2 linked regions of the Litorilinea aerophila genome follow. The main gene of each other region encodes a partner of the protein of the gene in region 2 in a complex. Links are inferred from orthologs where the notes say so. Each region holds a gene or a part of one and is shown on either strand. Other genes may lie near its edges.

The links. The genes of interacting proteins can lie anywhere in the genome.
Region 1: the proteins of carB (region 2) and carA are in contact, whole or in part, in a solved structure (PDB 1KEE), measured with the Escherichia coli proteins. The link is inferred for Litorilinea aerophila from one-to-one orthologs.

Annotation. Positions count from the first base shown.
Region 1 is NZ_VIGC02000001.1:285,288-288,225, reverse strand. What follows is about bases 33-2,903. They hold carA (glutamine-hydrolyzing carbamoyl-phosphate synthase small subunit), read left to right. Parts: upstream 33-821; coding sequence 822-1,985; downstream 1,986-2,903. Other genes in these bases: FKZ61_RS01095 (homoserine dehydrogenase), read left to right, coding at 1,995-2,903; FKZ61_RS01105 (GNAT family N-acetyltransferase), read left to right, coding at 33-638. Outside these bases: more of FKZ61_RS01105, read left to right, coding at 21-32; more of FKZ61_RS01095, read left to right, coding at 2,904-2,938. UniProt on the Escherichia coli protein: Small subunit of the glutamine-dependent carbamoyl phosphate synthetase (CPSase).
Region 2 is NZ_VIGC02000057.1:2,722-6,717, forward strand. What follows is about bases 67-3,995. They hold carB (carbamoyl-phosphate synthase large subunit), read right to left. Parts: upstream 3,609-3,995; coding sequence 267-3,608; downstream 67-266. In the rest of the region: FKZ61_RS23305 (kanamycin nucleotidyltransferase C-terminal domain-containing protein), read right to left, coding at 1-63. UniProt on the Escherichia coli protein: Large subunit of the glutamine-dependent carbamoyl phosphate synthetase (CPSase).

The DNA.
Region 1 (2,938 bases), on a different replicon or contig from region 2:
TCCAGAGGACAGCGGGAGAAATGCCCATCACTGTGCGCCCTGCACAAGAACATGAAGTGGAAGCCATTGCCGCGCTGGTCAATCACTTTGCCGCGCGCAATCTGATGTTGCCCCGGAGCGAAGCCGCCATCCGCCATACTCTGGCAGACTGGCTGGTGGCCGTGGATGAAGCGCAGAGGGACCGGGTGGTGGGCTGCGGCTCCCTGGTCCCCCTCACCGAAACATTGGTGGAGATCCGCTCCCTGGCCATCCATGAGGAGTACCAGGGGCAGGGCATCGGCGCACAGTTGGTCAACCGGCTCATCGCCCTGGCCCGGGAGCGGGAATACGAACAGATCTGTGCATTGACCTTGCAGGAGAAATTTTTCCTGCGGCTGGGCTTTCAACTGGTGGACCGCTGGAGCATCAGTCCGAAAGTGTGGCAGGCCTGTATCTACTGCCCCAAATTCCACCGCTGCGACGAGGTCGCCGTCTTAATGGACCTGGTCCAGCCCCGTGCGCCGGCTAAAGAGCCGCCCCAACGATTGCCGGCCTGGAACAACCTGCTTAAGTGGGGGGAGTGGCAGCCCCTGCGGCTGGCATATCAGCAAAAGTCAGGGGAGAGCCGGGAACAGGAGCAGGAAGTGCGCAGAGGCTAACGGGAGAAAACCACAGATGGCACAGATGAACATAGATTTTTATCCAACCCCATCTGTGTCCCCCATCTGTGTCCTCTGTGGACCGAATCAAAATTGCAGGTCATAGTGCCTAGAGGCTATGAGTCTATTTTCGGTCGGAATTGGTTGGAATCGGAATTGGTTGGAAAAAGGAGTTACAACATCGTGAATGCACTGCTTGTCCTGGAAGATGGCACCATTTTTCAAGGGCAGGGTTTTGGCGCCGCGACCACAGTTGTGGGCGAGGTCGTCTTCAATACCAGCCTCACCGGCTATCAGGAGGTGATCACCGATCCCTCCTACCGGGGGCAGATGGTCTGTATGACCGTCTCCCACGTGGGCAATACCGGGATCAACCCGGAAGATGTGGAAAGCGACCGCCCTCAGATCACGGCCTTCATCGTGCGGGAGGTGAGCCCCGTAGTCTCCAACTGGCGAGCCAATGAGACTCTGCCAGATTACCTGGCCCGCCACGGGATCCCGGGGATCAGCCAGGTGGACACCCGGGCCCTCACCCGCCGCATCCGAGAAAAAGGTGTGCTCCACGCCGCCCTCAGCACCGACGGCCAGCATTCGGCGGAAGAGTTGCTGGCCATGGCCCGAAGCTGGGAAGGGCTGGACGGCCGGGATCTGGTGCAGGAGGTCACCTGCCAGGAGCCGTACAACTGGGTGGATGGCACCCGCTCCGAGTGGACACCGGTGCCCGCCGGCAAGGAGATCGCGGATCCCCGCCACGGCCAGGCCAGCAGCGATGCGCCCCTGGTGGTGGCCTACGATTTCGGCATCAAGCACAACATTCTGCGCCGCCTGACCAGCCACGGCCTGCGGGTCACGGTGGTACCGGCCCACACACCAGCCAGTACGGTCCTGGCCATGAAGCCCGACGGCATCTTCCTGAGCAATGGGCCCGGCGATCCGGCGGCTGTGACCTACGCGGCCCAGGCGGTGAAGGAGCTGCTGGAGAGCAACCTGCCCACCTTCGGCATCTGCCTGGGACACCAGATCATCGGCCTGGCCCTGGGAGGCCAGACCTACAAGCTCAAGTTTGGCCACCACGGAAGCAACCAACCCGTGAGTGACGTGGATTCCACCAACGTCCAAATCACGGCCCAGAACCACAACTACGCCCTGCAGGAGGAAGGTCTGCCGGAGAACGTGGAGATCACCCACCGCAATCTGAACGATCAGACGGTGGAAGGGTTGCGGCTGAAAGACAAACCCGTCTTCTGCGTCCAGTACCATCCCGAGGCAAGCCCCGGACCCCATGATGCGGACCTGCTCTTTGCTCGCTTTGCCCGGCTGGTGAAAGAACACGCCGGCAAGGCGTAAAGGATGACCATGCACGTGGATTTGGGCCTGATTGGCCTGGGCCATGTGGGCCAACAGGTGTTGCGCATCCTGGAGACGCGGGGAGATCGCCTGCAGCGCCGCTACGGGGTGCACTTGCGGGTGGTCTGTGTGGCCGACAGCAGCGGGGTGGCGGTTAACCCGGCCGGCTACGACCCGGCCGAAGTACGGCATTGGAAAGAAGCTGGCGGCCAGGTGGCCGGGCTGACCGGGTTCCGACCCGGTCAGCGCCCGGCCCAGGCGCTGGTCGAAGGTCCATGCCAGATGGTGCTGGAAGCCACGCCGGTCAACTTGCAGGACGGCGAACCAGGCCTGGGCGTGGTCCGGAGTGCCCTGGCCCAGGGCATCCATGTGGTGCTGGCCAACAAGGGGCCGCTGGTCCTGGCCTACCAGGAATTGCACCGGCTGGCCGCGGCCCACGGCGCCGGCCTGGCCTTCAGCGCCACGGTGTGTGGCGGCCTGCCGGTCATCAACACCGGCCAGCGGGACCTGATCGGGGCCGAGATTCTCGCCCTGCGGGGCATCTTCAACAGCACCAGCAACTTCATCTTGAGCGAGATGGCCGCCGGGCGAGCCTTCGACGAAGCCCTGGCAGAGGCACAACGCCGTGGCATCGCCGAGGCGGATCCGTCCCTGGATGTGGAGGGCTGGGACACGGCCAACAAGCTGGTCATCCTCGCCAACAGCGTCTTGGGGATTCCGGCCACCCTCCAGGAAATCTCGGTCACGGGGATCACCGGCATCACCACTCAGGACCTGGAGCAAAGCCAACGTCGGGATCGAACCATCAAACTGGTGGCCCAGGCAATTCGGGAAGAAACTGGATACCGCCTGTCGGTGATGCCCATGGAGCTGGACCAGGATGAGTTCCTGGCCCAGTGCCAAAGCTGGGAGATGGGCATTGAGATCCAGACTGATCTGTACGGCACCCTCTA
Region 2 (3,996 bases):
CATGCGCTGGTCGTGGGTACAGGAACCCGGCCCGGCCCACCAAGCTTCCCGTCTGCCGTCCATGCTTCCACCGGTTGATCCACAGATGAGACCGATCCTGAGCCACCACAGGGGCGGCGCCCAGCCGCCCATTGTCGCCATACCCCGGCGGGTGAAGGGGCGACGACGGATGCGCAGCTGAGAGCTGCGCCTACGATGGGGCAACCCCTACCGCAGGTGCGGCTCCCAGCCGCGCGTCTTCCGGCAAAGATCGAAACCCGGGTGGCCTACACCCGCTGTTTCTGCTTCTCGTAGTGCTCTTGCAGGCTGCGCACCTTCAGCTCCTGTTGGCGCATGGCCCGGATGCCGCTGACTGCGGCCTGGGCTGCGGACAGGGTGGTGATCAGCGGGATCTCCATGCGGGTGGCCAGCCGCCGGATCTTGGCGCCGTCCTCCCGGCTGTCCGGCCCCAGGGGCGTGTTGATGATGAGCTGGATCTTGCCATCCCGCATGGCGTCCAGGGTGGTGTAGCCCTGGGCTCCGGTGATGGCCTTGGCCAGGATGGTGACGGGAATGCCGCTGCGGCTGATGAGCGCGCCCGTGCCTGCGGTGGCGTATATGGTGAAGCCCAGCCGGTGCAGGTCCCGGGCGATCTTGAGCGCGCCTCCCTTGTCGAAGTCGTTGACGGTGATCAGCACGCCACCGCTCAGGGGCAGGCCAGTCCCCGCGGCCAGCTGGCTCTTGGCAAAGGCATGGCCAAAGCTGGCGGCGTGGCCCATCACCTCGCCCGTGGAACGCATCTCCGGCCCCAAGAGGGCGTCGATGCCGGTGAACTTCTTCCAGGGCAGCACCGCCTCCTTCACGAAGAAGCCGTCCAGGGGGGGCTCCACCACCAGCCCCAACTCGGCCAGGCTCTTGCCCAGCATCACCTTGGCCGCGAGCTTGGCCAGGGGAACGCCGGTGGCCTTGCTGACGAAGGGGACGGTGCGGCTGGCCCGGGGGTTCACCTCCAGCACGTAGACCACGTCGTCCTTGATGGCGTACTGGACGTTCATCAGACCTCGCACGCCCAGGGCCATGCCCAGCTTTTCGGTGTACTCCCGGATGATGTTCAGGTGATAGTTGCTGATCTTGTAGGGCGGGAGGACACACGCGCTGTCGCCGCTGTGGATGCCGGCTTCCTCGATGTGCTGCATGATGCCGCCGATGATCACCCGCTCGCCGTCGCAGATGGCGTCCACATCCACCTCGTAGGCGTCCTCCAGGAATTGGTCGATGAGGATGGGCTTGTCCATGGAGACGGCCACGGCCTCGGCCATGTAGCGGCGCAGCGCGGCCTCGTCATCCACGATGGCCATGGCCCGACCGCCCAGGACGTAGGAGGGCCGCACCACCACCGGGTAGCCAATGCGGCCGGCCACGGCCACCGCGTCCTCCGTGGTGCGGGCTGTGCCATGGGCCGGCGCAGGGATGGAGAGCTCATCCAACAGCGCACCGAAGCGATCCCGGTCCTCGGCCAGGTCGATGGCGTCCGGCGGGGTGCCCAGGATGGGGACGCCGGCCCGCTGCAGGCTGGTGGCCAGGTTGAGGGGCGTCTGGCCGCCGAACTGGACGATGACCCCGGCCAGCTCGCCCCGGCTGGATTCCCGTTCCACGATGTTCAGGACATCCTCGAAGGTCAGGGGCTCGAAGTAGAGCCGGTCGCTGGTGTCGTAGTCGGTGCTGACCGTCTCCGGGTTGCAGTTGACCATGATGGTCTCGTAGCCCAGCTCCTGGAGGGCGAAACTGGCGTGGACGCAGCAGTAGTCGAACTCGATGCCCTGGCCGATGCGGTTGGGGCCGCCCCCCAGGATGATCACCTTGCGGCGGTCGGTGGGCGGCGCCTCGCTTTCCGATTCGTAGCTGCTGTAGAGGTAGGGGGTGTAGGCTTCGAACTCGGCCGCGCAGGTATCCACCTGGTGATAGGTGGGGAGCACCTGGAGCTTCTTCCGCAGCGCCCGGATGTCGGTCTCGGAAACCGGGGTGGAAAGTTCGGCGTTCTCCGGCGGCGTATCGCCGTTGGTCGCCTGCCGTTCGGGCAGGACCAGTTTCCCCTGGGCCATGCGCTCGTTCACCATCCGCGCCAGCTGGGAATCGGAGAAGCCCAGGCGCTTGGCCTGGCGCAGGGTGGGGGCATCCAGGCGCTCCAGGCTCTGCTCGAACTGGATGATCTCGGCCATCTGGGCCACGAACCACGGATCGTAGCCCGTGAGCTGGCAGACGGTGGCCGGGCTGTCCCCCCGTTTCAGGGCTTCGTAGACGGCAAAGAGGCGATCCCGGTTGGGGATGCGCAGCAGATCGTGAAGTTCGATCTTCTCGTCGTAGCCCCGGAAGTGGCCATTTTCATCCCGCTCCATGGGGCCCAGGCCGTCCCGGCCGATCTCCAGACTGCGCAGGCCCTTCTGGAGGGCCTCCTTGAAGGTGCGGCCGATGGCCATCACCTCGCCCACCGACTTCATCTGGGGGCCCAGCTCCCGGTCCACGCCGGGGAACTTCTCGAAGGCCCAGCGGGGAATCTTGACCACCACGTAGTCGATGGATGGCTCGAACGCGGCCACCGTCTGCTGGGTGATGTCGTTCTTGAGCTCGTCCAGGGTGTAGCCCACCGCGACCTTAGCGGCCAGTTTGGCGATGGGGAAGCCGGTGGCCTTGGAGGCCAGGGCGCTGGAGCGGGAGACCCGGGGGTTCATCTCGATGACCACCGTGCGCCCCGTCTTGGGATCCACGGCAAACTGGACGTTGCTGCCGCCGGTTTCCACGCCCACGGCCCGCATGACCAGCCGGGCCTGATCCCGCAGCCGCTGGTATTCCTTGTCGGTCAGGGTCTGGACCGGAGCCACGGTGATGCTGTCGCCGGTGTGGACGCCCATGGGGTCCAGGTTTTCGATGGAGCAGACCACCACAAAGTTGTCGGCGCTGTCCCGCATCACCTCCAGCTCGTATTCCTTCCAACCGATGAGGGACTCTTCGATGAGCACCCGGTGGACGGGGCTTTCCTTGAGCCCCCAGAGCACCTTTTCGTCAAATTCCTGGGGGGTGAAGACCGTGCCCGCGCCGCTGCCGCCCAGGGTGAAGCTGGGGCGGATAAAGATGGGGTAGCGGCCGATCTCCTGGGCGATGCGGCGGGCTTCCTCCAGGCTGCGGGCGATGCCGCTGCGGGGCGATTCCAGGCCGACCTCGGTCATGGCGGCCTTGAAGAGCTCCCGGTCTTCGGCCACCTGCATGGCGCGCAAATTGGCGCCGATCAGCTCCACGCCGTAGCGATCCAGGATGCCGGCTTCGGCCAGGGCCACAGCCAGGTTCAGGCCCGTCTGGCCACCGACGGTGGGCAAGAGTGCGTCCGGCCTTTCTTTGGCAATGATTTTTTCCAGAATTTCCACAGTCAGCGGCTCCACATAAGTGACGTCCGCCATTTCGGGGTCGGTCATGATGGTAGCCGGGTTGGAATTGACCAGGATCACCCGGTACCCTTCCTGGCGCAGGGCTTTGCAGGCCTGGGCGCCAGAGTAATCGAATTCACAGGCCTGGCCGATGACGATGGGGCCAGAGCCGATGATCAGGATGGAGGAAATGTCGGTTCGTTTTGGCATTTGTCCCCCTGTAATCTGGAGAATTTGACAACCATTGCCGTTACAGACCGGACACAGGCGACCGACTGGGCGATTTCCTGCGTCCGACACAAAAGCAGGTTGGCAAATGGGCCAACCTGTTCAGGATCTGAACTATTTTACAACAACCCGTTGGATCGTTGAAAGATTCGGGCGAATGAAACGCGACGATACCGGTTCCTGTAGATGGCCCGGTTTGCGGTAGGTGCGGTCTCCGGCCGCACGTTGTCGCCATGGCCTGGGTGGGTGAAGGAAGGGCAACGGATGCGCAGCTATGAGCTACGCCTACAACGGGGTGCCCGTTTCCGTAGGGGCGGGCCGCCACGGGGGGCGCCCCCTACCAGGGGCGGCTCCCGGCCGCACGTTGTCG